3 regions of the Streptomyces sp. NPDC048479 genome follow, and region 1 is predicted to be linked to each of the others. Evidence: riboswitches for the same ligand, from Rfam matches in the RefSeq annotation. Region 1 holds a riboswitch; each other region holds the start of a gene.

Region 1 (10,214 bases):
TCGACCCCCTCCTCCAGGATGAATCCGCAGGAGAGATAAGCGGCTCGGGCGCCGCTCATAGCAAGGTCGTTGACGGTGCCGTTGACAGCCAGGTCACCGATACTGCCGCCGGGGAAGAACAGCGGCCGCACCACGAAGGAATCCGTGGAGAAGGCCAGCCGGACTCCGCCGAGCGAGAGCGCCGCGGAATCGCCCAGCTGGCCGAGCACCTCTCCCCCGAAGGCCGGCGCGAAAATGTGCTGGACGAGCTCGGCGGAGAGCACGCCGCCACCGCCGTGGCCCATCACCACCCGGCTCTGGTCCCGCATTGGGGCTGGGCAGGTCCACGCCGTGAGGTCCGGCAGCCGCGGCCCGGCGGCCTGCGGTGAGCCGTTCAACGGTGTATCGATCGAGAGCGCTTCTGTGGTCTCAGACAACGGGGCTCGCCTCCAGCGATGCGTTCGTGATGTCCAGCCGCCGGTAGAGGTAGTACGCGGCGCAGGCGCCCTCACTGGAGACCATGGTGGCGCCGAGCGGGGTCCGCGGCGTGCACAGCGTGCCGAAGGCCTCGCATTCATGAGGCTTCAGCAGACCCTGCAGGACCTCGCCACTGCGGCACTCCGCCGGCTCCCTGGTCTGGATGCCGGTGACCGAGAAGCGGTACTCGGCGTCGTACTCCCGGTACCGCGATGACAGCCGCCAGCCGCTGCCGGGGATCGTTCCGATGCCGCGCCAGGCACGATCGGTGACCTCGAAGACATCCGCCAGCATCGCTTGAGCGGCGCGGTTTCCCTCGGGGCGCACGGCACGCGGGTAGGCGTTGTCCACGGTGTGCTCACCGCGTTCCAGCTGCTGTACGGTCCTGCGCACCCCCTCCAGGATGTCCAGCGGTTCGAATCCGGTCACGACGATCGGGACACGGAACCGCTCGGCCAGCTCGGGATACTCCGCGACGCCCATCACGCTGCACACATGCCCGGCCGCGAGAAAGGCCTGCACCCGGCAGCTCGGGGACTGCATGATCGCCTCGATCGCGGGAGGCACCCTGACATGGGACACCAGCAAACTGAAGTTCTGGATACCGAGCCTGCGCGCCTGATACACCGTCATGGCATTGGGCGGCGCAGTCGTCTCGAATCCGATACCGAAGAACACCACTTCCCGGTCCGGGTTCTGCTGAGCGATCTTCAGGGCGTCGAGCGGCGAGTAGACGACCCGTACATCGCCGCCTTCGCTACGGACCTGGAACAGGTCACGGCCGGTGCCGGGCACGCGGAGCATGTCACCGAAGGAGCAGAAGATCACCTCGGGGCGGGAGGCGATCTCCAGCGCCTTGTCGATGACTTCCAGCGGGGTGACGCACACGGGACAGCCGGGTCCGTGGATCAATTCCACCTGGTCAGGGAGCAACTGGTCGATGCCGTGCCGGATGATCGTGTGCGTCTGTCCCCCGCAGACCTCCATCAGTGCCCACGGTCTGGTCACGGTGGAATGGATGTCATCGAGCAGGCGGCGCGCCAGATCCGGGTCCTGGAACTCGTCGATGTACTTCACTTCTTGGCCTCCTGGGGCGTGTCGGTGCCGGCGGCGGGCAACGGGGATCCGCCGGATCGCGCCACCGGCTCCCACGGATCGCCGAACTCCTCCTGGAGCAACCCGAGCGTGGCAAAGAGCTCGAGGGTCTTCTTGGCCGACTCCTCGTCCAGGCGCTGCAGGGCGAACCCCACATGCACGATGGCGTACTCGCCGACCTGGAGGTCCGGCAGATACTCCAGGCACACCTCCTTGACGACACCGCCGAAGTCCAAGCGGGCCATACGGGTGCCGTCGCGTTCCTCGATGTCCAGGACTCTCCCGGGTACCGCCAGGCACATGTCGTTCTCCTCGCTGTGGGTGTTTCGTCGCCCGGACTCCCCGGGGCACGTCGTCAGTTGCCGCCTGCGCGCAGGGCCACGGCGGTATGTGCGGCCACCATCAGTTGACCGAGCGCCAGCCCCCCGTCGTTCGGCGGGACTTGGTGGTGGCGCAGGACGGTGAAGCCGTCCTCGCGAAGCGTCCGTGCGCACGCCGATGAGAGCAGAGTGTTGGCGAAGACACCGCCGGTCAGGGCTACGGTGTCCAGTCCGCGCTCGTCTCGCGCCATGACGCAGATCTTGTGTACGAGATCGGCGACGGCCCGGAGGAAGCGCGCGGCGACAAGGGCTGGAGGTGTGCCCGCCCGTACGTCGTCGACGACGGCTGCCAGAACGGGTGCAGGGTCGGCGGCCACCGCAGCCCGGCCATCATCCGGAGGCCGCACGGCGAACGCGTAGCCGACGACGTCCTCGGCCGCCGCCGTGAGCGCGGCCGCCTCCAGCTCAATGGCTGCCTGGGCTTCGTATCCGGACTGATGGCAGACGCCCGCGAGCGAGGAGACGGCATCGAAGAGCCGCCCCATGCTGGACGTAGGCACACAGTTCAGGTTCCGCTCCAACTGGTGTTCCAGCACCCGGAGTTCGTCGGGAGGGCAGGCGACAGTACAGGGAAGGTCCTGGGACCAGGCGATCCCGGCTGCGCGCAGATGTGCGAGTGCCATTCGGTACGGCCGGCGCACCGCGGCGTCGCCGCCCGGCAGGGAGACATAGGCGACGTGTCCGAAGCGGCTGAACCCGTGGTAGTCCGCCAGCAAGAACTCCCCACCCCACACCGCCCCGTCGTCACCGTAGCCAGTGCCGTCGAACGCGACCCCGATCACGGGGCGGCTCCCGTCCAGTCCGTGCTCCGCCATCGCGGCGGCGACGTGGGCGTGATGGTGCTGGACCCGCACGACGGGCCGACCGGCCGCGTGCCGGGTGGCCCACTGTCCGGAGCGATAGCCGGGATGCCGGTCGGCCGCCAACAGCTCAGGGTTCACCCCGGTGATCGACTCCAACTGCGTTTCGGCGCGCTCGAACGCCTGCTGTGTGGCGAGGTCGTCCATGTCCCCGATATGAGCCGACAGCCAGGCCCTGTGCCCTTCCGCGAGACAGAACGCGTTCTTGAGGTCGCCCCCGACAGCGAGAGCCGCCGGCACGGGTAGGGGCAGTACCACGGGCAAGGGGGCGTAGCCACGAGCGCGGCGGATCGTCAGCGGCTCCCCGTCGCACACCCGCACCACGGAGTCGTCGCACGGCACGTGGATCCCGCGGTCGTGCGTGAGCCAGGCGTCTGCCAGGTGCGCCAGCCGGGTCAGTGCGTCGGTGTCTTCGGTGACGATCGGCTCCCCCGCCACATTCCCGCTGGTCATCACGAGCAGACACGGCCCGTCGGCATCGCCGGGCAGGCCGAGAAGCAGATGGTGCAGAGGTGTGTAGGCAAGCATCACGCCGAGATCGGGACTGCCGGGGGCGACCTCCTCCGAGGGCCCCGGCCCCGGCAGTCCCGGCAGCACAGCGTCAGGCCGACGGCGCAGCAGGACGATGGGCCTGACGCCGCCCGTCAGCAGACTTCGCTCCTGGGAGCCCAGGTGCACAAGGTGCTCGATGTCGGCGATGCTCCTGGCCATCAGGGCGAACGGTTTGTTCCCCCGGGCCTTGCGGTGGCGCAACGTGGCCACGGCCCGGGAGTTGGAGGCGTCGCAAGCGAGGTGGTAGCCGCCGAGGCCCTTCACGGCGAGGATCGCGCCTTGGGACAGGAGCCTGCGGGCCTCGGTGATGGGGTCCTCGGCGGATACGGTCCGAGGCGAATCTTCCGTATTCGCTTGCGCCACGAGCAGACGCAGGCGGGGGCCGCAGGCGTGGCAGGCGACCGGCTGCGCATGAAAGCGGCGGTCGGCCGGATCGGCGTACTCCCGGGCACAGTCGGCGCACATCGGGAAGTCGGCCATGGTCGTGTGGTCCCGGTCGTACGGAAGACCGCGGACGATCGTGAAGCGGGGGCCGCAGTGCGTGCAGGTGATGAAGGGGTGGCGGTGACGCCGGTCGGCCGGATCGGCCAGTTCCGCGAGGCAGGCCGCGCAGGTCGCCATGTCCGGCGACACCAGGGTGCGCGCGGGTCCGCCCATGGTGGATGCGGCGATGGTGAACCCCTCACCCCCGGTGGTGGGGACCTCCTGATGGTCGACGGACTCCACCCGCGCGAGAGGCGGCGCGTCCGCGGAGATGCGGGCACAGAAGAGAGCAACGTCAGCGGGTGGCCCTTCGACTTCCGCGACAACGCCCTCACCGGTGTTGGTCACATGGCCGACCAGGTCGAGCCCGGTGGCGAGTGTGTACAGGAAGGGCCGGAACCCGACGCCTTGAACCACGCCCCGGACAGTGACCCGCCTGCGCTGCACCGCCTCCTCCGCGACGGCGGCGGCCGGCTGCCGACCGCTCACGAGCCGGACTGCGCCATGGCGCCGGAGGCCGGCGTAGGGGTATGCGTACCGTGTTCGTGGTGATGGAGATGCTCCTGACGGGCCATGACGGGCGAGTGGACCGGCCCGCCGTCCGCTGCCGCCGTCGCCCGGTCCAGCAACGCCCCGACGCCGTCGCCCCGACGCGCGGACGTCAGCAGCACTTCCACCCCGGGGTTGACCTGCGCGACGTTCGCCCGGAACGCCGCCTCGTCGAACTCGACCGCCTCTGCGATATCGGTCTTGGTCACCACCACCAGGTGCGCCAGACCGAAGGCGGTGGGGTACTTCAGCGGCTTGTCCTCCCCCTCCGTCACGGAGGCGAGCACGACCCGCAAGGACTCACCGAGGTCGTACGAGGCCGGACAGACCAGGTTGCCGACGTTCTCCACGAACAGCAGCCGGGTGTCCTCGGACAGCCATCCGTCCAGGTGCCGGCTCAGCATCCCGGCCTCCAGATGGCACAGACCGTCGGTCAGCACCTGCTTGACCGGAACTCCTGAACGAGCCAGGCGCACAGCGTCGTTCTCGGTGGCGAGGTCGGCGGTCAGGGCCGCGACCCGTACTCCCCGCTCCCGTGCCAGCAGCAGCTCGCCCTCCAGCAGAGCGGTCTTCCCACTGCCGGGGCTGGACAGCAGATTGACGATCGTGGTGCCGCGGGCGGCAAGTTCGGCGCGCAGCGTGTGCGCGGTCGCATCGTTCTTGGCGAGGACCGCCTGTTGCAGATCGACCACACGGCACATGCTTCAGCACTCCTCGAAAATGGGTTCACGGGCCCGTTCGTGCTCCTGGCCGTCCTCCCAGTGCACGCTGACGATCTGCAGCTCGCGGCCCGAGAGCAGCTCGGCGGTCGCCTCTCCGCACATCGGACAGCACAGTTGCGGCGGCATTCCGACCGCCCATTCATCCGCGCACGGTTCGCAGCGGGCACGACCCGGCACGGAGTCCGCGACCAGCTCGGCACCTTCCAGAACGGTCCCGGCACAGGCCAGTTCGAAGCAGAAGGAGAGAGCGTCGGGGACCACACCGGCCAACTCGCCGACCTGGAGGCGTACGGACGTCACCGCGGTGACGCCGCCTGCTTCGGCCGCCGCCTGCTCCACCTGGCCGACGACAGCCAACGCGATGGACATCTCGTGCATCGCTCTCCGTCCTGGCACTGGCCGACCGCCGTCGAACGCTCTGGGCCCGGTGGGCGTCGCCCGCCCGCGCAAGCTGAGCGCTGGGGCCGTTCGGCACCATTACAGGCCGGGACCCGGTGGCCGGGAGCCCGGCACGCCGACGCCACCCGGCCGCGTACACCATTCGGGGCAGCGGCGGAAGCCGTGCCGGTCTCGAGGTGTACGTCGCCACAGAACAGCCCGGCCGAGGGGTGGCTCCGATTACCACCTAAACGGACAGAACGTACCTATAGGGCACCAATGCACGTATAAGTCGAATGCAGGGATTGAATACGCACCCCGGGAGCGCAATCCCGCCTCGGAGTGTCCGGAATGGGCGTTTGCTCGACATTGCTCCCGACATCCATTTTGCGGGAAATCACGCGACTTGTCGTGTATTTTCGCGGCGCCGTGGGGCAGACCGTCCCGCATCGAAGCTCGTGATATGGGTCACGTCCGTGACGCTGCGCGAAGGGCGCCGGCCTGGCTCAGTCCCGTGCCCCAGAAAGAAAGTTGAGTTTCCCGCCCTCGGTGGATCACCGGATTTTTCGCGGCAGAATCCGCCGCGTGGATTGCAGTGGTGAATTCAGGGCTTGTTCCATCCAGCCCTTTTCGCTTACGGTCACCGCAATCCGGACGGAACGCCGAATCCTGCCGCCGTCCGGCAAAACCCACCCACTTACGTACGGCAGGAGCGGGGGACCCAGGTAAGCCGCCGATCCGGAATCCGGAACGGCTCGGGGTGAAGTCGCATTCCTACTGCGGCCGGGCATCTCCAGCCCGAACCCGACAGCTGACCTCGCAGGCGACGGAGAGGAACTCGCCATGCCCGCAAAGGGTAAGCATCGCCGTCCCAAGTCCAGCCCGATCACTCGGGGTTTCGTCGCTGCGGGTGCGGGAGGTGCCGCACTCGTCCTGCCGGTGATCGGCGCGACCACTGCCGGCGCGGCGCAGCCGACGGCGCATCCCTTCACAGCTGAAAAGGCTGTGGCGCCGACCGTCGCGGGCACCACACCCGTCGCCGCGAAGAAGGCCCTGCCCACCACCTATTCCGTCGTTGTGGGCGACTCCCTTTCCAAGATCGCACGGGCGCACTCCCTGAGCGGCGGCTGGATGCAGCTGTACAAGGACAACCGGCGGGCAATCGGTAGCAACCCTTCGCTGATTCACGCGGGTCTCAAGCTGTCGGTCGGCAAAAAGGCCAAGGTGACCCCCAACACGTCTTCTCCGGACGAGCGGGCCAGCCGCTCCGCGCAGAGGAGCACGCTGGCCACCAATAGCGCCGCCACCGCCGCGAAGCCCGCGACCTATGCGAACAACCTCGACGGCTGGATCAGGGAGTCGCTCGACGTCATGGCCAAGCACGGCATCCCCGGCTCGTACAACGGCATCCACCGGAACATCATGCGCGAGTCCTCGGGCAACCCGCTGGCCATCAACAACTGGGACTCCAACGCCGTGAAGGGAACCCCGTCCAAGGGGCTCCTCCAGGTCATCGACCCGACGTTCCGTGCCTATCACGTGCCCGGCACGTCGATGGACAGCTACGACCCGGTCGCCAACATCACCGCCGCGTGCAACTACGCCGCCGCCAAGTACGGCTCGATCGACAATGTGAACGGCGCCTACTGACGCAGTCGCCTCAGTCGCGTCACATCCTGCGGATGCGCAGATAGCGCATGAGGTCCGGCAGGGCCAGCCTGACGACGGCGGCCAGCGCAGTCGCGGCAGTAGCGGCGGCCGCGCCACCGATGATCGTCTTCTTCATGCTCTTCTCCTCACTTCGCAGCCTCGCCGACCGCAGCCGGTGGCGCGGACGATTCCTGCTCGCCGTCCCGCAGCAAGCCCATGATCAGCCGTACGGCCTCCGGCACCGCGGCGGCCACGGCCGGACTGAGACCGATGCCTTCCTCCACACCGGCGGGTTCGCATCCCACTACCAGGATGCGCCGCGGCGGCCGCGCGCCGGTCCCGGCGCAGAGGGTCTCCAGGAGAGCCAGGACCGCGTCGGGGGACATCCGGTGACCGTCCAGCAGCGCGTTCCGGGGCTCGATGCCGCACGCGCCGTCGGCTTCGATCAGATACACCGTGCCGGGTTCGCCGCCGCGCGCCGTGGCATCGACCAGGACGAGCGTGTCGTAGCCGTCGAGAAGCTGATACGCCAGGTGTACGCCCCGTACGCCGATGTCCACGACCTCGGCGTGCTCCGGCAGCTGTTCCGCGGCCAGCCTGCGCACGGTCTCGACGCCGAAGCCATCGTCGCCGAGGAAGATGTTTCCGACCCCGGCGACCAGAATCCGGTCGCTGTTCCGCTCAGGACGTGTCATGCGTCCTCCAGGGGGGCGACCTCGTCGGGCTGGAAGTACAGGAAGCGGCCCTGCTCGCGGCGGATGTCGGCTCCTGGATCGCCCTCGACGGTCACTGCCAGATGCACTGCCCCGTCCACGTCGTGCAGCACCGCCTCGACCCTGGCGCTGCGGCCGTGCAGGAACAGGTCCTGTGCGTCGGTGCGCCGCAGGCCGGGGCGCAGCAGCACGCGGCTCCCGGCCCCCAGCGACCGGCCGTCCACGACGACCCGGTCGCGGGCCGGGTCGAAGCCGGAGTCGCTCGCCGGGTCCCACCACGGGGTGCCCGGCGCCTCCACGCCGTATTCGTCGGTGAACCCGCGACAGTCGGGCGGCGGGGGTGCGTCAGCGTCCGACGCGTCGGGGCCGGTCACCTCCCGTAGCGCACGCACCGCACCGTGCAGGCGCTCAAGGACTTCAGGGGGCATCGAGTCGGCCAGGTCGATCACCGCGCCGGCCCGCTCGTCGGTGCCACGAGCCTCGCGCTTCTCCTCGTCGGTGAGGGCTGCGGTGCGCAGCGCGAGGATCTCGTCGATCTCGGTGGCGTCGTAGAGAGCCCCTGGGCTCTCCGGGGCGATGGCGGGGTGGTCCTCCAGGATGATCGGGGAAGACAGCACCAGGTCCGCGCGGCCGGGTTCGCCGGCGAGGACCGGCCAGGTGTGCAGGTTGCGGCAGGACGCGATCGCGCCCTTGGCCCACTCGGGCGGATCCGTCATCGACAGGAACGACCCGGCGCTGAGGCCCATCAGCAGATGCGCGGCCACCAGCGAGCGGGGCAGCGCCGCGTCACGGTCGGCCGTGCCGTCCGGCGGGCTCCAGCTGCTGGTGTTCTCCACGACAGCGGTCAGGCGCATCACCCGGTAGGGACCGTCGAGGTCACGTGCGGACAGCCGCACGGCGCCACTGATCTCCTCGCATCGGCGAATCAGCCGGCCCACTGTCCGGCCGGTCGCGTCCAGGACGGGCTCGGTCTCTTCGCGGGCAGGGCGGGTGAAGGGAACGGTGACACCGTCTCCTGCCAGCTCCTCCACGTCTGCGAGGACCTCGACACGCTCCTCGACGCCCTCGTCCCAGGGCACCAGGACGCGATCCTCGAGGTGGAGTTCGGGCACCGTCTCGAACCCGCCGTCCTGCCGGGCCTGTTGCACGGTCCTGCGCCGGGCGTGCAGGAAACGCACCTCGACCGCCAGCGTCGCGCCCGCCTTCGGTTCCATCAGACATTCGGTGTGCTGGAAGTCGTGCTCCTCGCACTCGGAGCCCCAGGCGGGCGGCACGAGGACTCCGAACTGCCAGCGCAGCCGGTTCTTGGCCGCCGAAGCACGGTACGGGTAGAGCACATAGCCCTCGAAGAGCACCGCGTCGGCCACCTGTCGGGCGACGGCGAACCGGGCTTCCGTCGCCGGTGCGAAGGCAGTTGTCGTCAACGTGCCGTCCTTCCGGTAGCGCGTGGCAGCAGCGCTCGGTCCAGGGCGTGGACCGGCTGGGGGTCCGGCGTGCCGGCCTCGGCCAGCAGGGCCCGGACGGCCGCCTCCCAGGAGGGATGTGCCCGCCGCGAACGGAATGCGAGCAGCGCGTCCATGGTGTCGCGCGGCAGCCGGATCCAGCCGCAGCCGGGGAAGTGCTGCTCGACCATCTCCTGCCACACCTTTACCGGCATCCGGAAGGCCGCCTCCCGGTCCCACGGCACGGGCTCGACGCGGAAGCCGCCTGGCCCGGTGAATGCCGTTCCGGAGAACAGCATGAGCAGCGGCACCTCGCCCGCCTCGAGGGCGTTGAAATACCGGGTGGCGGCGACGTCCATGTCGTATGTGCAGGGGACGGCGAGGTCGGTTTCCGTCTCTCCCGTGAAGCTGGGAACCATGTGCGAGACCTGGGCGAACTGAACCGGCTGGAGCGTGCTGCCCCAGCGTGAGCGCTCTCCGAAGAGGTCGGCCAGCCCGTCGGCCTCCGTGGGAGCGTAGCCGCGGCGCGCGGGTTCGATACGGATCTGGCAGCGCAGGGCCAGGGCGTGCACGCGGGCGTTGTCGGACGCGGTGATGCGCAGCCTGAAGACGAGTGTCGGACCGGCGGCGTACTGGTCGGCCCGTACGCCCGTACACGTGAAGGCGAACTCCGTCATGGCCGGTCCGCCCCCTGCACCACTTGGGCGCGGCCGCCGACATGTGCGAAGAAGGCCTCCAGATCGGCCCGGGCCTCGGCTCCGCCGTCAAAGCCCTGCCACAACAGGCGCATGCGGCCCACCAGTTCGTAACAGATGTCGATCGGGACGAGGTAGCACTCGGCCCGGCCTTCCACACGGCGCAACAGGAGTGCCTCCACGTCGGGTTCGAGAAGCGCGGCCAGCCGGCTGCCGCCCAGCACGGCCTGCCATGCCGA
Region 2 (10,214 bases), on a different contig from region 1:
TCGCCCGTACGCAGCTCGGTCCCGCCGACGATCCGGTCACCTTCCTTGAGGGTGATGACCTCCAACTCGTCCTTGTTCGCCGGGTAGTCGGGGACGACGCGCTTGACGACACCCTGCAACGTGCCGACCGCGAGGCCCGGCGAGGACTCGTCGAGCGTGGTGAGGCAGATGACCGTCTCGTCCTCCTCCAGCGACAGGAACTCCGAGACCGGCGCACCGCCCGACAGATTGGGCGAGGACACAGTGTCCGGAATCTGCGGAAGGTCGATCACCGCGAGCCGCAGCAGCCGCCCGGCTGAGGTCACAGCGCCCACATCGCCGCGCTGTGTCGCCGGCACCGCCGAAACGATCACATCGTGCTTGGCGCGCTTTCCGCCCTCGTGCGCCAGGGGCTCGCCATTGGCGGTGCGGGCCAGCAGACCGGTCGAGGACAGCAGCACCCGGCACGGGTCGTCCGCGACCTCCAGCGCCACCGCAGCGAGCGGTGTACCCGCCGACTCCAGCAGCACCGTGCGCCGCTCGGTGCCGAACTTCTTGGCCACCGCGGCCAGTTCGGTCGAGACCAGCTTGCGCAGCTCGGCGTCCGAGTCGAGGATCCTGGTCAGCTCGTCGATCTCGCCGTTGAGCCGGTCTCGCTCGCTCTCCAGCTCGATCCGGTCGAACCTGGTCAGCCGGCGGAGCGGAGTGTCCAGAATGTACTGAGTCTGGATTTCGCTGAGCGAGAAGCGCTCGATCAGCCGCTCCTTCGCCTGCGCGGAATTGTCACTCGACCGGATGAGCCGGATGACCTCGTCGATGTCGAGAAGCGCGACAAGCAGGCCCGCGACCAGGTGCAACCGGTCGCGCCGCTTGGCCCGCCGGAACTCGCTGCGCCGCCGCACGACCTCGAAGCGGTGATCGAGATAGACCTCGAGCAGCTCCTTGAGCCCCAGGGTGAGCGGCTGCCCGTCCACCAGCGCCACATTGTTGATGCCGAAGGACTCCTCCATCGGCGTCAGCTTGTAGAGCTGCTCCAGCACGGCCTCGGGGATGAAGCCGTTCTTGACCTCGATGACCAGCCGCAGACCGTGCTGCCGGTCGGTGAGGTCCTTGACGTCCGCGATGCCCTGGAGCTTCTTCGCCGAGACCAGGTCCTTGATCTTCGCGATCACCTTCTCCGGGCCGACCGTGAAGGGCAGTTCGGTGATCACCAGGCCCTTGCGGCGCGCCGTGACGTCCTCCACGGAGGCCGTCGCGCGGATCTTGAAGGTGCCGCGGCCGGTCTCGTACGCGTCCTTGATGCCGTTCAGGCCCACGATCCGGCCGCCGGTGGGCAGGTCGGGCCCGGGGACGAAACGCATCAGCGTGTCGAGGTCCGCGCCCGGGTGCTTGATCAGATGCCGGGCGGCGGCGATGACCTCGCCCAGATTGTGCGGCGGCATGTTCGTCGCCATGCCGACGGCGATCCCGGTCGAACCGTTGACCAGCAGGTTCGGATAGGCGGCGGGGAGTGCGACCGGCTCCCGCTCCTGGCCGTCGTAGTTCGACTGGAAGTCGACGGTGTCCTCGTCGATCGACTCCGTCATCAGGCTGGTGGCATCCGCCATCCGGCACTCGGTGTACCGCATGGCGGCCGGCGGGTCGTCGTTGCCGAGGGAGCCGAAGTTGCCGTGGCCGTCGACCAGCGGCAGGCGCATCGTGAACGGCTGCGCCATCCGCACCAGGGCGTCGTAGATCGACGCGTCGCCGTGCGGGTGCAGCTTACCCATGACCTCGCCGACCACGCGGGCGCACTTCACATAGCCGCGGTCGGGGCGCAGGCCCATCTCGTTCATCTGGTAGACGATGCGGCGGTGCACCGGCTTCATACCGTCGCGGGCGTCCGGCAGGGCCCGGGAGTAGATCACCGAGTACGCGTACTCGAGGAAGGAGCCCTGCATTTCGTCGACGACGTCGATATCGAGGATCTTCTCCTCGAAGTCGTCCGGCGGCGGGGTCTTCGTGCTGCGGCGGGCCATCGCGGCTGCGGCTCCTTCTCGCTCTTGTGCGGGGCAGTACTCAGGTTCTGACGCGGACCATTGTGGACCGAGCCTCTGACAACGCCGACCTCGACCCGTCGTTGGGCCGTTCTCGGCCGGGAACTTCGCCAGGTGTCAGATCGCTTGCATACAGTGGCAGGACTTCTCCATATCGCGATCGAAGGGACGTACATGCCCATGGGTCACACGGCCACAGCGCAGGCCGGTTCCGGCGGCCTGACAGCGACCGAGCACCGCCTGGCCAACGGCCTGCGCGTGGTGCTCTCCGAGGACCACCTGACCCCGGTCGCCGCGGTCTGCCTCTGGTACGACGTAGGTTCGCGCCACGAGGTCAAGGGCCGTACCGGCCTTGCTCACCTTTTCGAGCATCTGATGTTCCAGGGCTCGGGCCAGGTCAAGGGGAACGGCCATTTCGAGCTGGTTCAGGGAGCCGGCGGCTCGCTGAACGGCACCACCAGCTTCGAGCGCACCAACTACTTCGAGACGATGCCCACGCACCAACTGGAGCTCGCCCTGTGGCTGGAAGCCGACCGCATGGGCTCGCTGCTCGCGGCTCTCGACGACGAGTCGATGGAGAATCAGCGTGACGTCGTCAAGAACGAGCGCCGCCAGCGGTACGACAATGTCCCGTACGGCACGGCCTTCGAGCGGCTGACGGCTCTGGCCTACCCGGAGGGCCACCCGTACCACCACACGCCGATCGGCTCGATGGCCGATCTCGACGCCGCGACCCTCGAGGACGCGCGCACGTTCTTCCGTACGTACTACGCGCCGAACAACGCCGTGCTGTCGGTCGTCGGCGACATCGACCCGGAGCAGACGCTCGCCTGGATCGAGACGTACTTCGGCTCCATCCCGTCCCACGAGGGCAAGCAGCCGCCGCGCGACGGCTCCCTCCCGGAGATCACCGGCGAGCAGTTGCGCGAGGAGATCGTCGAGGAGGTCCCGGCCCGGGCGCTGATGGCCGCCTACCGCCTGCCGCACGACGGCACGCGCGAGAGCGACGCCGCCGACCTGGCGCTCACCGTCCTCGGCGGCGGTGAGTCCTCGCGGCTGCACAACCGCCTGGTGCGCCGTGACCAGACGGCCGTCGCGGCCGGCTTCGGTCTGCTGCGGCTGGCCGGCGCCCCTTCGCTGGGCTGGCTGGACGTCAAGACCTCCGGCGGTGTCGAGGTGCCGCAGATCGAGGCTGCGGTCGACGAGGAGCTGGCGCGGTTCGCCGCGGAGGGCCCCACGCCCGAGGAGATGGAGCGGGCGCAGGCCCAGTTGGAGCGCGAGTGGCTGGACCGGCTCGGCACTGTCGCCGGCCGCGCCGACGAACTGTGCCGGTACGCCGTGCTGTTCGGCGACCCGCAGCTGGCACTGACCGCCGTGCAGCGGGTGCTGGACGTCACCGCCGCAGAGGTACAGGCGGTCGCCAAGGCCCGGCTGCGCCCGGACAACAGGGCGGTGCTGGTCTACGAGCCCCTCTCCGCGGACAACGGCGACAGCGACAGCGACGAGAACGACGAGCGCGAAGGGGCGGACCAGTGAGCGACGCTGCCGTGACCATGGAGTTCCACCCGCAGCCGAAGGCCGGCGCCGCCCGCCCCTGGGCGTTCCCGGCCCCCGAGCGCGGCACGCTGGACAACGGCCTCACCGTGCTGCGCTGCCATCGCCCGGGCCAGCAGGTGGCGGCCGTCGAGATCTGCCTCGACGCCCCGCTGGACGCCGAGCCGGAGGGCCTCGACGGCGTTGCCACGATCATGGCGCGCGCTCTGTCGGAAGGCACCGACAAGCACACCGCCGAGGAGTTCGCCGCCGAGCTGGAGCGCTGCGGCGCCACCCTCGACGCGCACGCCGACCACCCGGGTCTCCGCGTCTCCCTGGAGGTCCCGGTCTCCCGGCTGCCGAAGGCGCTCGGCCTGCTCGCCGAGGCGCTGCGTGCGCCGGCCTTCGCCGACAACGAGGTGGAGCGGCTGGTACGCAACCGGCTGGACGAGATCCCGCACGAGACGGCCAACCCGGCCCGCCGTGCGGCCAAGGAGCTCTCCAAGGAGCTCTTCCCGGCCTCCCTGCGTATGTCGCGCCCCCGGCAGGGCGCGGAGGAGACGGTCGCCCGTATCGACTCCGCGGCCGTACGGGCCTTCTACGAGGCGCATGTCCGGCCCGCCACCGCCACCGCGGTGATCGTCGGCGACCTCACGGACATCGACCTGGACGCCGTGCTCGCCGACTCACTCGGCACCTGGAAGGGCGACAGCGCCGCGCCCCGTCCCAAACCGCCGATCACCGCCGACGACACCGGCCGTGTGGTCATCGTGGACCGTCCCGGCGCCGTCCAGACGCAGCTGCTGATCGGCCGCATCGGCCCGGACCGCCACGACCGCGTCTGGCCGGCCCAGGTGCTCGGGGCGTACTGCCTGGGTGGCACTCTCACCTCGCGCCTTGACCGCGTGCTGCGCGAGGAGAAGGGCTACACCTACGGGGTACGGGCCTTCGGCCAGGTGCTGCGCTCCGCTCCCGACGGGTCGGGCGCCGCGATGCTCGCCATCAGCGGCTCCGTGGACACCCCGAACACCGGACCGGCGCTGGACGACCTCTGGAAGGTGCTGCGTACGCTCGCGGCCGAGGGGCTGACCGACGCCGAGCGCGATGTCGCCGTGCAGAACCTGGTGGGTGTCGCCCCGCTGAAATTCGAGACGGCCGCCTCCGTCGCGGGCACGCTCGCCGACCAGGTCGAGCAGTTCCTCCCGGACGACTACCAGGCGCAGTTGTACGTGCGCCTGGCCGAGACCGGCACCGTCGAGGCGACGGCCGCGGCTGTCAGCGCCTTCCCGATGGACCGTCTTGTCACGGTGCTCGTCGGCGACGCCTCGCAGATCGAGGAGCCGGTCAAGGCGCTCGGCATCGGCGAAGTGACGGTTGTCACAGGCTGATTGGGGATATCCGGCAGACAACTCAAAACGGGCAAGCGGAACCCCGGCATCCCTTGGGATGCCGGGGTTCCGTCTTATGTCCGTTTTGTTGGAGAGGTTGCCTGTCTGCCCTGTGGCGTGCGCTACAAAAGGGCCTGTCTGTTTGGCGATTGAAAGACGGCCCGCCTAGCGTCGGTCCGGCTGTCCGCCAGTAGCCCGCCGCATCCGCGGCATCGGACAGTCATCGCCGAGTCCCCGTCTGGCGCGAGCCTGGGGAGCCGGGGACCCACTCAGTCCCTGGGGTGAATCGGGCGCCTTCGCACCTGCGGAGGGGCCTGTAGGAGACCTTCCTGCTCCGAACCCGTCAGCTAACCCGGTAGGCGAGAAGGAAGGAAAGGATCAGCCACTTCATGGCGTTCACCCGTGCCACCGGGAAGCACCGTGCCCCGAGCCGAATGACGCGCAAGAGGGCGAACATCGCCGGCGTCGCGGCTCTCGCCACCACCGGCGTCATCGGAACCCTCGCTTCCCCGGCACTCGCCGCCGAGAACGGCGCGACCACCGTCGAGGACACCGGCCTGACCCAGATCGTGGCCGCCGACTCCCTCGCCGAGCAGATCGCCGACCAGGCCGCCGCGCAGAAGCAGGAGGCCGCCGAGGCCGAGGCGAAGGCCGAGGCGAAGGCCGAGGCGAAGCGCAAGGCCGAGGCCCGCGCCAAGGAGGCCCGCCGGGCCAAGGAGCGCGCCGCCCGGGAGGCCGAGCGCAAGCGCCTCAACTCCTTCGTGGCGCCGATATCCCACTCGTACGTGTCCACGGGCTACAAGACCGGCGGCTCCATCTGGTCCTCCGGCAGCCACACCGGGATCGACTTCCACGCCGCGTCCGGCACCACCGTGCACGCGGTCGGCTCCGGCACCGTCGTCGAGGCCGGCTGGGGCGGCGCGTACGGCAACAACATTGTGATCAAGATGAACGACGGCTCGTACACGCAGTACGGTCACCTCTCGTCCATCAGCGTCTCGGTAGGCCAGTCGGTGACCCCGGGCGAGCAGATCGGCCACTCCGGCTCGACCGGCAACACCACTGGTCCGCACCTCCACTTCGAGGCCCGCACCAGCCCCGAGTACGGCTCCGACATGGACCCGGTCGCGTACCTGCGCGCGCACGGCGTCAACGTCTGATCCGACGACGGGGCCGATGCCCGGTCCCGCGTGCTTCCCGAAGGCCCCGGCTCACCGCCGGGGCCTTCGGCGTTTGCCGCCCCACCGGAGTTCTGGCCAAAAGATATCCATGGATTCCGGTCTCCCATCGGAAAATCCCGCCCACTGCAATAGAGTCACCGAACAGACGTCAATCGGCTGCGTTTCGCGCGGATTAAAGCGGAGGTTCGGTCATGCGCATTCCCGCGCACTCGGTATGCACGGCGATCCGCGACGACATCGTCTCCGGTGTATTCGAGCGCGGCAGCCGGCTCACCGAGGAGCAGCTGGCACGCCGCTACGGCGTCTCCCGGGTCCCGGTGCGCGAGGCCCTGCGCACGCTGGAGTCCGAGGGCTTCGTCACCACCCGCCGCCACGCCGGCGCCTGTGTCGCCGAGCCCACCGAGCAGGAGGCCGCCGACCTTCTGGAGATCCGGATGCTGCTGGAGCCCATGGGTGCGGCGCGCGCCGCCCAGCGCCGCACCGAGGCACATCTCAAGGTGCTGCGTGGCCTGGTCAGACTGGGGCAGGAGCGGGCCCGCCGTGGTCAGGGCGAGGATCTGCGTTCACTGGGTGGTTGGTTCCACGAGACGCTCGCCCAGGCCTCCGGCAGTCCGGGGCTGATCGCTCTGCTCACCCAGCTGCGGCACAAGATCGCCTGGATGTACGCCGTCGAGCAGCCCGCCAAGCCCGTCGAGTCCTGGATCGAGCACGGCGCGATCGTGGACGCGGTGGCGCGCGGCGACGCGGAACGGGCGCGGGCGCTGACGGCCGTGCACACCGAACGGGCTGCCGCCGCGCACCGGCTGCGCCGCCCCGAGCGGGTGAGGACTTCGCAACATGCCGTAAACATCGCAAGCGCCCGCCATTAACAGGTGCACCGTATACAAAGGGTAGATATTGGCGGGGCCTTTTTCTGCTGCCCGCATACAAAGCGCCGGGGCCGAAAGTCGCGTCCAGGAAAGCCGCGTCCAGAAATGACGAAGCCGCGATGTCCGAGAATTCGGGACACCGCGGCTTTGCCGTGGGTAATGGGCCTGATCGGCTCAGACGGTCTCGGGAAGCTCTTCGAGACCCTCGGCGACGAGCCGGGCGAGACGGTCCAGCGCGGCGTCGGAGTCCTCCGCCTCGGAAACGAGCACGATCTCCTCGCCGCCCTGCGCGCCCAGGCCGAGCACCGCGAGCATGGAGGCGGCGTTGACCGGGGTGCCGTCCGCCTTGGCGATCGTCACGGGGACGCCGGCGGCCGTGGCGGCACGGACGAAGATGGAAGCGGGGCGGGCGTGAAGGCCCTCGGCCCAGCCGACATTGACGCGGCGCTCAGCCATGGTGTTGCCCTTCGAGTCTCAGTGGTTGTCTAGACCAGTCTCTCATGTGGTTCTGCGTGCTCGCACCGGCCCCGGACCCGGGATCGGCCGCCGATCGGCCTTCTCAGACTGCCCCGCGGCAACCACCTCCGCGACCCGTGGCTGAGCCGTACGCTTTCCCCATGCAGACCTCGTCGGATCACGCCTACCCCGACCACTGGGAAGCAGACGTGGTGCTGCGCGACGGCGGCACCGCGCGCATCAGGCCCATCACCACCGAGGACGCCGACCGTCTGGTCAGCTTCTACGAGCAGGTCTCCGACGAGTCGAAGTACTACCGCTTCTTCGCGCCCTACCCCAGGCTCTCCGACAAGGACGTCCACCGCTTCACCCATCACGACTATGTGGACCGGGTGGGTCTCGCGGTCACGGTGGGCGGCGAGTTCATCGCCACCGTCCGCTACGACCGGATCAACGCAGAGGGCCGGCCCGCGAGCGCCCCCGCCGACGAGGCCGAGGTCGCCTTCCTCGTCCAGGACGCCCATCAGGGTCGCGGCGTGGCCTCCGCCCTCCTCGAGCACATCGCCGCGGTGGCACGCGAACGCGGCATCCGGCGCTTCGCAGCCGAGGTGCTGCCCGCCAACAATAAAATGATCAAGGTGTTCCGGGATGCCGGCTACACCCAGAAGCGCAGCTTCGAGGACGGCTCTGTCCATCTCACCCTCGACCTCGAACCGACCGAGGAGTCCCTCGCCGTCCAGCGCGGCCGCGAGCAGCGCGCCGAGGCCCGCTCCGTGCAGCGCCTCCTCGCGCCCGGTTCGGTCGCCGTCATCGGCACCGGCCGCGTGCCCGGCGGCGTGGGCCGCACCGCCCTGCGCAACCTCCTCAGTGCCGGATACACGGGACGTACCTACGCCGTGAACCGCGCCTTTCCCGAGGACCAGGCCGAGGTCGACGGCGTCCCGGCCCACCGCTCCGTGGGCGAGATCGGGGAGACCGTCGACCTGGCGGTCGTGGCCGTCCCGGCGGAGCGGGTGCCCGAAGTGGTCGCCGACTGCGGCGAGCACGGCGTCCGGGGGCTGGTCGTGCTGACCGCCGGTTACGCCGAGAGCGGGGCCGCAGGACGGGAGCGCCAGCGCGAACTGGTGCGGCAGGCCCGCTCGTACGGGATGCGCATCATCGGCCCGAACTCCTTCGGCATCATCAGCACCGCCGACACCGTCCGCCTCAATGCCTCGCTGGCCCCGGAGTCCCCGGCGCCCGGCCGCATCGGGTTGTTCACCCAGTCCGGCGCCATCGGCATAGCGCTGCTCGCCGGCCTGCACCGGCGCGGCGCCGGGCTGTCCTCCTTCATCTCGTCGGGCAACCGCGCGGATGTGTCCGGGAACGACTTTCTGCAGTACTGGTACGAGGACCCGGACACCGATGTGGTCCTGCTGTACCTCGAATCGATCGGCAACCCGCGCAAGTTCACGCGCCTGGCCCGGCGAACGGCGGCGGTGAAACCGGTGGTCGTGGTGAAGGGCGCCCGGCACAGCGGCAGCGCGCCGCCCGGACACGCGGTGCCGGTCACCCGGATCCCCGACACCACGGTCGGGGCGCTGTTCCGCCAGGCCGGCGTGATCCGCGTCGACACCGTCACCGAACTCGTCGACGTGGGCCTGTTGCTGGCCGGCCAGCCGCTGCCCGCAGGACCGCGTGTGGCGATCCTCGGCAACTCCGAGTCCCTCGGCCTCCTCACGTACGACGCCTGCCTCGCCGACGGCCTCCGTCCCCTCCGGCCGCGCGACCTCACGACGGCCGCCACGCCCGCGGACTTCCGTGCCGCCCTCGCCGAGGCCCTGGTGGACGACGCCTGCGACGCGGTGGTGGTGACGGCGATCCCGTGGGTAGGGGAGAACGGCGTCACGGAGTCGGGCGACGGCGAGGTCCTGGCAGCAGCGCTGCGCGACGCGGTCACCACGGCCCCGGCCAAACCGGTCGCGGTGGTCCATGTGGAGATCGGGGGTCTGGCGGAGGCGCTGGCGGCGGCGACGAGTACGCGTACGGTCCAGGCACACGCGACCGACGACGGGAACCCGGGCCCCGGCCACGAAGCGCCGCAGGCCGTCCGCACCCGACCGCCCGCCCCGAGCTCGTCCGCCGTCTCCGCGGCCGTCCGCACCCGACCACCCGCCCCGAGCTCGTCCGCCGTCTCCGCGGCCGTCCGTTACGCCGCCCCGGCCCCCGCGACCGCCCCGCACGCCTCTCGTATCCCCGCCTACCCCGCCGCCGAGCGGGCCGTCCGAGCCCTTTCCGAGGCGGTCAAGTACGCCCAGTGGCGCCGGCAGGACGCCGAGCCCGGCAGGGTGCCACAGTACGAGGACATCGACGAGGCCGGCGCGGCCGCGCAGATCGACGCACTGCTCGGCGGGCTCACCGACCCTCGCGGCAGCACCCTGGGGCCCGCTGCCGCCCACGAGCTCCTCGGCCGGTACGGCATCCCCGTACGGCCGACCCTCCCCGCGCCCGGTCCCGACGCCGCCGTGGCCGCCGCCGGCCGCCTCGGCTACCCCGTCGCCCTCAAGACCACCGCCCCGCACCTCCGCCATCGCGCCGACCTCGGCGGCGTACGGCTGGATCTGGCCAACGAGGCGCAACTGCGGCAGGCTTACCGCGAATTGACCGACGCCCTCGGCAAGCCCGAGGAGCTCCAGCCCGTCGTTCAGGCGATGGCCCCGCGCGGCGTTGACACGGTCGTACGCGCCGCCATCGACCCCGCCGTCGGCGCCGTGCTCTCCTTCGGGCTGGCCG
Region 3 (10,214 bases), on a different contig from region 1:
CCTGGACAAGGGCCACAAGGTGCACGACCTGCTGTTCCGCCGACGGGTGGGCACCACGATTCCGGACGCGTAACCCTCAGTAGGACCCCGGGCACCATCGCCAGTGTCAGCGGCCCTCGTTAGGGTCAATGGGTGTCCGAGTCGTCCCCGCAGCACCTCCCACCGCATCCGGCGGTCCCGGCGTTCGATCAGCAGCCACTGTTCGACGCCGTGCCGGAGCGTTCCCGGTGGCGCTACAAGCCGCGCCGCGTCTCCCGGCTCTGGCACAGCAAGGCGGTCCGGGCCGGAGTGCTGATCACGTTCCTCGCCCTCTCCGGCCTGGTGATCCTCTCGCTCGTACGTGAGCAGACGGGCACCCAGGGCTTCCTGGTCGGCCTGGGCCTCGCGACGCTGCCCGTCCCGCTCCTGATGGCGGCCTTCCGCTGGCTGGACCGCGTCGAACCGGGCCCCTGGAAGAATCTGCTCTTCGCCTTCGCGTGGGGCGCCTTCGCCGCCGCCCTCGTCGCGATCATCGCGAACTCCTTCGCCACCCGCTGGATAGCCACCGCCACCGCGGATCCGGCGAGCGCCGACACCCTCGGCGCGACGGTGATTGCCCCGATCGTCGAGGAGAGCGCGAAGGCTGCTGCGGTCCTGCTCATCTTCATCTTCCGCAGACGGGACTTCACCGGAATCGTCGACGGCGTCGTCGTGGCCGGCTTCACCGCGACCGGCTTCGCCTTCACCGAGAACATCCTCTATCTGGGCAACGCCTTCGGCGAGGACCAGGAGATAGGCACCTCGGGCCTCGCCTCGATGACCGCGGCGACCTTCTTCGTACGCGTCGTGATGTCGCCGTTCGCACATCCGCTCTTCACGGTGCTGACGGGCATCGGCTTCGGGATCGCCGCGCTCGCCGCACAGCGCCAGAAGATCCGCCGCGTCGCACTGCCGCTGCTCGGTCTCGTCCTCGCCATGGGCATGCACGCCCTGTGGAACGGCGCGTCGTCGCTGTTCGGCCCGCTGGGCTTCTACGGCGTGTACGGGGCGTTCATGGTGCCGGCCTTCGGCCTGCTGACCTGGCTGGCGATCTGGACGCGGCAGCGCGAGCTGCGCACGATATCCGCCGAGCTGCCCGCGTACGCCGCGGCGGGCTGGCTCGCGGGGGACGAACCGCGCGCGCTCTCCTCGATGCGGGCACGCACGATGGCGCGCGACTTCGCGCGGCGGACCTACGGACCGGCCGCGGCGCACGCCGTATCGGAGTACGAGACGTTCGCGACCTCCCTGGCCTTTCTGCGCCACCGGGCACACCGCGGCGCGGCGGGCCCTGACTTCGTTGAGCGCGAGCAGGAGCTGCTGCACCACCTGTGGCAGCGCAAGGAGGTGGCCGCGCCCGCACTGACCTACGCGGCACGGGCGACGGGCCGGGTGTGGGTGCCACCCCCGTACCGCGACTACGGCGGCTACAACCCGTACCGCTCCTAGACGCCCCAGGCGGACGCCGCCGTCAGCTCGGCCAGCTCCTCGGCCTTCAGCTCCAGGTCTGCGACCGCCAGCAGGGCGGGCAGCTGCTCGACCGTACGGGCCGAGGCGATCGGCGCGGCGACGGTCGGCTGCGCGGCCAGCCAGGCGAGCGCGACAGTCGCGATCTCGGCACCGCGCGCCTCGGCGACCTTGTCCAGCGCGGCGAGCACGGCCACGCCCCGCTCGGTCTTCAGATGCCCGGCCGCGCCCTCGGCCCGTGGGCTCCGCACCGTCGCACCCGGCCGGTACTTGCCGGTGAGGAAGCCGGAGGCGAGCGAGTAGTACGGGACGGCGGCGAGACCGGCGCGGGCGGCCGCATCCTGGCGCTCACCCTCGTACGTCTCGCGCGAGACGAGGTTGTAGTGCGGCTGCAGCACCGAGTAGCGGGCCAGACCCTCGCGCTCCGAGAAGTCCAGGGACGCCTGGAGCCGCTCGACGCTGAGGTTGGAGGTGGCGATGGCGCGGACCTTGCCGTCCTTCACCAGCTGGTCGAGGGCGGTGATGATCTCCTCGACGGGGACGGCCGGGTCGTCGAAGTGCGTGTAGTACAGGTCGATGTAGTCGGTACGCAGCCGGCGCAGCGACTCCTCGGCCGCGGCCGCGATATTGGTGGCGGAGAGGCCCCTGTACTGGGGGTGGGCGCCGACCTTGGTGGCGACGACGACCTCGGAACGGTTGCCGCGCGCGGCAAGCCAGTTGCCGATGACGGTCTCGGACTCGCCACCCTCGTTGCCCGGCCCCCACGCGGAGTAGACGTCGGCGGTGTCGATGAAGTTGCCGCCGGCGGCCACGTACGCGTCGAGCACGGCGAAGGACTGCTTCTCGTCGGCGGTCCAGCCGAAGACATTGCCGCCGAGGCAGAGCGGAAAGACGGCCAGGCCTGAGGAGCCAAGGGTACGGAGGGAAGTCATACCTTGATCAACAGCCAGACCGGGCCGCGCTATTCCGTTCACGCCAGGACTGCCGTGAAGTGCTCACGCCAGGACTGCCGGGCACTGCGGCGCTCGATCAGACAGTGAGGCCCTTGCCCTGGAGCCAGGCCATCGGGTCGATGCCCGAACCGCCCGGGGTGTGCACCTCAAGGTGCAGATGCGGGCCCGTGACATTGCCGGTCGCGCCCACGCGGCCGATCGTCTCGCCCGTCGTCACCTTCTGACCCACGCTGACCGACATCGACGACTGGTGGCAGTACCAGACCTCCGTACCGTCCTCGAGCTCCAGGACCGTGCGGTAGCCGTACGAGCCCGACCAGCCCGCCGACTTGACGGTCCCGCCGTGCACCGCCTTGACCGGCGTGCCCGTCGGGGCGGCGAAGTCCAGGCCGGTGTGGTAGCCCGAGGACCACATGGAGCCGGCCTCGCCGAAGGTGGAGGTGATCGTGTACGCGGAGGTGGGCAGCGCGAAGTTCGCGGCCAGCTTGGCGAGCCGCTCCGCCTCCGCCTTGGCCTCCGCGGCCGCCTCGGCCGCCTCGGCCTTCTGCTTCGCGGCCTCGGCCTTCGCCTCCGCCGCCGTCTGCTGCTGCTTCGCCTCCGCCGCGGCCTTCTCGGCCGCGAGCTTCTCCGCGGCCGACTTGGCCCCGGCGTCCGCCTCGGCCCGCTGCTGATCGGCCTGCTGAAGGATGCGGGCGCGCAGGGCCTCACCGGCGCCGGCCGCGCCCGTGTCCGCCTCGGTGCCGTCGTCCGCGGCGAGGGTCATCGCCGTGAGCGGCGAGGTGTTCGCGTTCCCCGACTGCGCGTCGGCGCCGTCGGACATGAAGGCACCCACACCCGGCAGTGACGCGGCGTCGGGCAGCTTGTCCTTGATCGAGTCCGGAAGGTCCGGCAGCGATATGGAGACCGGCGGCTTGTCCTGCGCGCTGGCCATGCCGCCCGCGCCGACCGCTGCGATCACACCGACGCCGAGCACCGTGGAGCTTCGGGCGAGTCCGCCGCGCTGCTTCATGACACGGTGCCGGCCGCGCACCGGACGAACGGAGTCCTCGGTGGGGTTCCATTCCTCCCATGCCCGCTCCGCTACATCGTCGCCGAAGAAGTCGGATTGAAAGGGGGATTCGGGTGCGGGGGCAGGGCTGTTGGACGCCACGGAGGCGTACTCCTTTCCTTCCTTCTCGCCTACCGGGTTAGCTGACGGGTTCGGAGCAGGAAGGTCTCCTACGAGCGCTTCGACCGCGAACAGAGCGGCAAAAGGTACCCGATTCACCCCAATTGGTGGTTCCCCGGTTCCCTTGCGGGATTCGGCGCGTGCGCACGGTGCCGTCTCTTGCGACAGCTGGGACAACCGCGCTGCGTTATCGAACGTTAATAGACACCAGGGCGGGATTCCAAGCTGTTCCGACTATTCATTGAAGACAATGCCCTGGACTTACCGGGACACAAGCAGCCGGAGTCGGGCGACTTGATCGATGCCGGGACCGCACCGCACTTCTGACGGCGCTTCAAATGTTGTGCGGAGGGGTGTCCATCGACTACACACGGTACTGGCCCGTGTCTTCCTGCTCCCCTTCGATCACGCCTACGGTCCTGCGGCGCTCCGGCTGCCCGTCGAGCGGGCGGCTGACCGCCAGCAGCGCCATGTCGTCGTTGGGACCGCCGCCCGTATGCAGGCGTACATCGTCGACGATCGCGTCCAGCAGCTCCTCGGGGCCGGCGAAGAGCCGGCCGCCGAGCCGCTCGACGGGGTTGTAGAACGTACCGTCCGCGTTGCGCGCCTCGGTCACCCCGTCGGTGTAGAGGAGCAGCGTGGCCCCGGCCGGGAGCGGATACTCGTCCGCCAGGTCCGGCAAGGTCCCCAGATCACCCATTCCCAGCGGCAGCGCGTGCTCGGTCGGCTCCAGCTTGTCCAGGTCGCCGTCGGCGTGCAGCACCAGCGGCTCCGGATGGCCACGGTTCACCACCCGCACCACGCCCGCGCCACGCGGAATCTCGGCGAGTACGGCGGTGGTGAACCCCTCGAACACATCAAGGCTGCCCCGCCTCGTCCCCTCACGCGTGAGCGCCCGCTCCAGGCGCCCGGCGACGCCCTCGATCGATCTCTCCTGCTCTGCGGCCTCCCGGAACGCCCCGATGACCACGGCCACGGCCTCGACCGCCCCCATCCCCTTGCCCCGGACGTCGCCCACGACCAGCCGCACACCGTGCGGGGTGTCCTGCACGGCGAAGAGGTCGCCGCCGATGAACGCGTCCGCCTGCGCCGCCTCGTACCGCGCGGCGATCTGCAGCCCGCCGATCCGGTCGGCGGGCGTGGGCAGCACGGCGCGCTGCGCGGTCTCGGCGATGTCGCGGGCGGAGGCCAGGCGCCTGCCGCTGAGCCGTACCACCCGGTTGATGAAGAGCGCCAGGCCGGCGACGGTGACCACGGTGAACAGCTCGGTGTTCGCCGGGGTCAGGGTCAGGGTGCCGTTGTAGACGTGCAGACCCAGCACACTGACGACGGCGGCGATGCCGGTCAGCAAGGTGGCAAGAAAGGAGAAGAACGGCGCGGCGATCAGCGGAGCGGCGGCGAAGAGCGGAGATGCGGTGTACTCGGACGGGGTGAGGAGATCGAAGACCACGCCGGCAATGATCATCAGCGAGGGCAGCGCGAGGACAAGACGGTGAGCGCTGGCGCCGCCGTCCTGCTCTCGCTGCCCCACCAGTGATCTCCTGACCAGTCCAGCCACGGCTGCGGAAATTACCGCCCTCATCCCAGGTTGGCCGCAGCCGCGCCGGGCTGCGACTCTCGGTCGGCCAACCGGGCTATGGCGACTCTGGGGCCGGGTACGGACGGTTGGGGGCGGGTACGACAGTGGCCCGGCACTCTGATCGAGTGCCGGGCCACTGGCTGCAGTAGCGGGGACAGGATTTGAACCTGCGACCTCTGGGTTATGAGCCCAGCGAGCTACCGAGCTGCTCCACCCCGCGTCGGTGAACACAACCTTACGCCATCCGGAGCAAGATCAAATCCATTTTATGAGGCGGTCTGCTCCGAAGCCTCTCCGAAGGCTCTCCGTATGGCTGTGGCCCACGCTGCGCAGCACCCTCGCCGCCGGCCGTCCCGCGACGGACGCGGAACTGCTGAGGGTGCTGCGCAGCGGCAATGCGCGCTGTTCAGCGGCGGCGCAGGCGGAGTGCGGTGAGCGCGCCGCCGGCCGCGATCAGTACCGCGGCGGTGATCGCCGCGTACCAGGTGGAGCTGGACGATCCGGTGCTGGCGAGGGCGCCGGTGGTGGTGACGGGGTCGTTCGCGACGGCCGCCGCCGAGGTCGTGGCGGAGGCCGACGGGGTGCCGGACGGCGTCGCGGTCGGGGAGGGCGAGGCGGACGCGGTCGGGGAGGGGGTCGCGGTCGGGGAGGGGGTCGCGGTCGGCTTGCCGCTCGGGGCGGTGCCGCGCTCGGGGGCGACCGTGATCCTGCCCTGGGCCCCCAGGAACGGATGGATGTTGCCCTCGGTGAGCGACGTCGTCGCCTGCAGCGTGAGCTTGACCGGCTTCTGGATGCCCTTGAAGTCGATGACGCTCACGCGAAGGCGAGTGCGGTGCATGACGTAGCTCTTGCGGATGTCCGCCGGCTGCCACTTCTCCTCGCCCGCGAACTTCTTGACCTTGGTGTACCTGCCGTCCTCGCCGAGCTCCTCGATCACCAGCTCAGGGATCTTCCCCGCGGAGCCGGGCTCCTCGACGACCTCCAGGGTGGTCCTCAGGTCGGAGTCGAAGGTCACCCCGCCCTTGAGCTGGTGGACGATGTCGACGTTGCCCGTCGTGCCGGGCTTGATGGGAGCGTTCTCGTCGGTCTCGAGCGTCATGGAGGCGGGCCCGGTGCTGATCTTCGGGCTGGCCTCGAAGACCAGGGTGTCGTCGTTCTGGCGCTGGGTGTTCTCGGCCAGGTCGTCGGCCAGGAGCTTCAGATTGCCGTTGTTGGAGGGGTAGTTCTTGCCGAGGCCGACGGAGACCTTCCAGCTCAGCTCACCCTTGGCGGGCACCGAGAACGGGGCGTTCCTGCCCTTCTCGGCCGGGTAGAAAAAGCCCTGCGCGCCCGCGTCCTGCTGCCCGACGAACTCGTCCGTGGCCGGGGCGTTCACCGGCTGCACGTCGAAGATGAGGTGCGATGCCGCGATGGGGCTCGCGCCGTCCGTGTCGCCGACCATCCACGGCTGGAAGTCCACCGCCTTGTCCGCGGAGTTCTTCACGGTGAACGTGAAGGTCTCGCTCGCCCCGCCGCGGGTCAGCGGCCCGGACGGCGCCGGGGTGCCCAGCTCGATGGTGAGGGGCTTGCTCGAGGCCACCGGGGCGGCGTGGGCGCTGAGCGGGACAAGGGTGGTGCCGACGACGGCGGCGACGGTGAGCGCGGCGGCGGAGACGAAGCGAACGGACATGGTGGACTCCCCCCAAGGAATCGACTAGGGGCCGGACTGCCGGTGGATGGGCGACAGTCGGCCGTGCGTAAGAGCAGCGCGGCACAGCGCCGCTGCAGACGGTGAAGCGAGATGAGCGAGATGAGCGAGACAAGAGAAATGAGCGGTGAGCTCGCAGAGCGCACTGGATGAGAGTTCGCCTTCTGTCCGGCCCTGCACGGTCCCGGCTTGCGGCGATGTGCATATCTTCACCGCTCAAGATCGGCCGGGCAATCCCCGTACTGTCACCGCTTCGCAACAGCGTCCGGAAGGCGAAAATCCGCCTCTGACCTGGGAGTTGCCTCCAGTCGTCGGGTCCGGCTACGCAGGGGGCAGCAGCCGCGCGGCCCGCATCTGCAGGTAGCGCGTCTCCGGGACGCTGAGCGTGCGCTGTGCCGCCAACCGGTAGGCGGCTCGGGCGCCTTCGGCATCACCGGCCTTCTCCAGCAGGTGTGCCCGTACGGCGTCGAGCCGATGGTGCCCCGCCAACCGGTCCTCCAGCTCGGCGACTTCGGATAGCCCGGCCTCGGGGCCGTGCACCATGGCAACGGCCACGGCGCGGCCGAGCTCGGCCATCGGCTCGGGGGCGCGGCGTACGAGGATGTCGTACAGAGCGAGGATCTGCGGCCAGTCGGTGTCCTCGGCACGAGCCGCCTCGTCGTGCAGCGCCGCGATCGCCGCCTGCAGCTGGTAGGCCCCGGCCGGCCCCTCGGACAGTGCCTCCTCCACCAGCGCGCTGCCCTCGGCGATCGCCTTCCCGTCCCAACGGCTGCGGTCCTGCTCGTCGAGCGGAACCAGTTCGCCGTGCGGTCCGGTGCGGGCCGCGCTGCGCGCGTCGGTGAGCAGCATCAGCGCCAGCAGCCCGGTCACCGCCCCCTCCTGCGGCAGGAGCCGGCGTACGGCCCGGGTCAGCCGGATCGCTTCGGCGGCGAGATCAGCGCGGTGCAGATCGCTGCCGGAGGTCGCCGTATAGCCCTCGTTGAAGATCAGGTAGAGCACCTGCAGCACGGCCGCGAGCCGCTGATCGCGGTCCTCGCGCCCCGGCTGCCGGAACGGCACTCCCTTGACCTTCTGCTTGGCCCGGCTGATGCGCTGCGCCATGGTCGCCTCCGGCACAAGATGCGCACGGGCGATCTCGGCCGTGGTCAGCCCCCCGACGGCACGCAGGGTGAGCGCGACCTGCGCGGCCGGGGTGAGCGCGGGGTGACAGCACAGGAAGAGCAGGGTGAGAGTGTCGTCCTCGGACGGTGCGCGGCTCTCTCCGGGCGCAGGCGCCGTGAAGGCGTCTCGAGGCGTCAGCGCCGCGACCGTCTCCTCACGTCTGCGCCGGGCCTCGTCACTGCGCAGCGCTTCCGTGAGCCGACGGGACGCGACCTTGATCAGCCAACCGCGCGGATTGTCGGGCCGGCCCGCATCGGGCCACTGCTGCGCGGCCGCGAGCAGCGCCTCCTGTACGGAGTCCTCGGCCAGATCGAAGTGCCCGTACCGGCGCACCAGCGCGCCAAGGACCTGCGGCGCGTGCAGGCGCAGCAGGTCCTCGATGCCGGTCGTACCTCTCACACACAGCCTCCGCCGTCCTGGATGGGCCGGATGACCACCGGATAGGGGGGAGCCCCCTCGGGCGCCGGGCACGTCGCGACGCGCGCGGCGATCTCGGTGACCCGCTCCAGGCTCTCGCAGTCGAGAACCCAGTACCCGGCGAGCAGTTCCTTGGTCTCTCCGTACGGACCGTCCGTGATCACGGGCTTCCCGTCCTTGCCGGCACTGACGCAGCGGGTCTGCGCGGGCTCGGCCAGGCCGTTCCCGTCGACGAGCTCGCCCGACTCGGAGAGGTCGTTGTTGACCTCGCCCATGAAGGCGAACATCGCCTGCAGATCCTTCTCGCTCCAGGCCGGGCTGTGCGCGGACGCCTGGCCGCGCATGGCCTCGTAGTCGGCCTGCGAGCCCTGGACCATCACCAGATACTTCATGGTTTCGCTCCCTCGGATGCGTTGCCGCCCCTTGCGGGCAACTTTCACAGGAGACGTCGCGGCCGATGACGGATTCTCGACACCTCGCGGAGAAATTTTCCGGAACTACTCGTCAGGACCACTCGCCCGGAACGTCGTCCGGGGTGTCCGGGCGGCCCGGCCTGTGGGAGTCGTCCCGCAGGACCGGCTTGTGGAGTCATCCCCCGTTTCGCCCGTTCGGCCCGGCCGGACGTGCCCTCTCCGTGGCCATGAGCGGAAATGGATCAGGAGGCAGCAGCCCTCGGCGGCTACCGCACTGACGCAGGAGCACGGATGACGAACTCGTCGGAACCGCGGCAGGAACCGTCACCGGAACCTGCGCCGGAGGGCTCGGCGGCGGGCGGTCGGCCGCAGGGTTCGGCGGCGGGCGGTTCGGCGGCGGCGCGGATCGCGAGGAAGGTGTCATCGGCAGTCCTCATCGTCCTCACGTGCATTCTCGTCCCGGTGTCCGTAGTGACGGTCTGGGTGCACGACATCGTGCTCGACACCGACCGGTACGTCGCCACGGTCGCTCCCCTGGCGAGCAATCCGGCGATCCAGGACGCCGCGGTGAATCGCGCCGTCCAGGCGGTGGACGTCCGCTTCGACGCCAAGGAATTCACTACCAATGTGGCTGACTGGCTTCAGTCGCAGGGACTGCCGCCCCTCGCCGCGCAAGCAGTCAAGAGTTTCGCTCCGCAGGTGGCTTCCGCCGTCAACGAGGCGGTCGAGAAGGTTGCCCGCCGCTTCGTCGAGAGCGACCGGTTCAAGAAGGTGTGGACCACCGCCAACCGGATCGGCCACAACGCCGTCGATCACGCGCTCACCGGCAAGGGGCGCGGAGCGGTCGGCGTCGACGAAGGAACCGTCACCCTCAATGTCGGCACTGCCGTGGAGACCATCAAGAAGGACCTCGTCGACGCGGGACTGAAACCGGCCTCGAAGATTCCCACCGTCAACAAGCAACTGGTCCTCTTCAAGTCCGACGAGCTCGCCAAGGTCCAGAACGCCGCGCGTGCGCTCGATGTGATCGGCAACTGGATGCCGATCATCACCGTGCTCCTCGGTGCGGCCGGTGTGCTGCTCGCCCATCACCGCAGGCGCGCCCTGGCCAAGACCGCCCTCGGTGCCGCCCTGGCCTGCCTGATCTTTGTCATCGCCCTGGTCGTCGGCCGTAGCTACTACCTCAGCCACCTGCCGCCCCAGGTGCTGTCCCACGCCGCCGCCGGAGCGGTCTACGACACGCTTCTGCACTTCCTGCGCATCACACTCCGCACCGTGATCGTGCTTGGCGTGATCATCGCTGTCGGCGCGTACCTGATCGGACCCGGCCGACTGCCCCGCGCGGTGCGGG

What was found. A riboswitch is a leader RNA that binds a small molecule or an ion and turns the genes downstream of it on or off. The one in region 1 is predicted to bind cyclic di-AMP.
Region 2: another riboswitch for cyclic di-AMP. It lies ahead of AB0D12_RS28695 (M23 family metallopeptidase); the one in region 1 lies ahead of AB0D12_RS23255 (transglycosylase SLT domain-containing protein).
Region 3: another riboswitch for cyclic di-AMP. It lies ahead of AB0D12_RS20770 (M23 family metallopeptidase); the one in region 1 lies ahead of AB0D12_RS23255 (transglycosylase SLT domain-containing protein).

What each region holds. Positions count from the first base shown of each region.
Region 1 is NZ_JBEZKA010000015.1:82,264-92,477, reverse strand. Features, by position in the region: gene hypE (hydrogenase expression/formation protein HypE) at 1-308, opposite strand, end outside; gene hypD (hydrogenase formation protein HypD) at 409-1,533, opposite strand; gene AB0D12_RS23275 (HypC/HybG/HupF family hydrogenase formation chaperone) at 1,530-1,853, opposite strand; gene hypF (carbamoyltransferase HypF) at 1,907-4,315, opposite strand; gene hypB (hydrogenase nickel incorporation protein HypB) at 4,312-5,076, opposite strand; gene AB0D12_RS23260 (hydrogenase maturation nickel metallochaperone HypA) at 5,080-5,475, opposite strand; cyclic di-AMP (ydaO/yuaA leader) riboswitch at 6,126-6,314, shown strand; gene AB0D12_RS23255 (transglycosylase SLT domain-containing protein) at 6,319-7,125, shown strand; gene AB0D12_RS23250 (hydrogenase maturation protease) at 7,272-7,820, opposite strand; gene AB0D12_RS23245 (hypothetical protein) at 7,817-9,262, opposite strand; gene AB0D12_RS23240 (DUF6084 family protein) at 9,259-9,957, opposite strand; gene AB0D12_RS23235 (DUF5947 family protein) at 9,954-10,214, opposite strand, start outside.
Region 2 is NZ_JBEZKA010000021.1:54,802-65,015, reverse strand. Features, by position in the region: gene AB0D12_RS28710 (DNA topoisomerase IV subunit A) at 1-1,997, opposite strand, end outside; gene AB0D12_RS28705 (pitrilysin family protein) at 2,190-3,551, shown strand; gene AB0D12_RS28700 (pitrilysin family protein) at 3,548-4,936, shown strand; cyclic di-AMP (ydaO/yuaA leader) riboswitch at 5,151-5,313, shown strand; gene AB0D12_RS28695 (M23 family metallopeptidase) at 5,326-6,096, shown strand; gene AB0D12_RS28690 (GntR family transcriptional regulator) at 6,309-6,986, shown strand; gene AB0D12_RS28685 (HPr family phosphocarrier protein) at 7,161-7,442, opposite strand; gene AB0D12_RS28680 (GNAT family N-acetyltransferase) at 7,604-10,214, shown strand, end outside.
Region 3 is NZ_JBEZKA010000012.1:213,476-223,689, reverse strand. Features, by position in the region: gene trmB (tRNA (guanosine(46)-N7)-methyltransferase TrmB) at 1-73, shown strand, start outside; gene AB0D12_RS20780 (PrsW family intramembrane metalloprotease) at 133-1,467, shown strand; gene AB0D12_RS20775 (aldo/keto reductase) at 1,464-2,417, opposite strand; gene AB0D12_RS20770 (M23 family metallopeptidase) at 2,515-3,588, opposite strand; cyclic di-AMP (ydaO/yuaA leader) riboswitch at 3,600-3,755, opposite strand; gene AB0D12_RS20765 (PP2C family protein-serine/threonine phosphatase) at 3,971-5,137, opposite strand; tRNA gene AB0D12_RS20760 (tRNA-Met) at 5,332-5,405, opposite strand; gene AB0D12_RS20755 (hypothetical protein) at 5,592-6,854, opposite strand; gene AB0D12_RS20750 (sigma-70 family RNA polymerase sigma factor) at 7,194-8,432, opposite strand; gene AB0D12_RS20745 (YciI family protein) at 8,429-8,842, opposite strand; gene AB0D12_RS20740 (hypothetical protein) at 9,155-10,214, shown strand, end outside.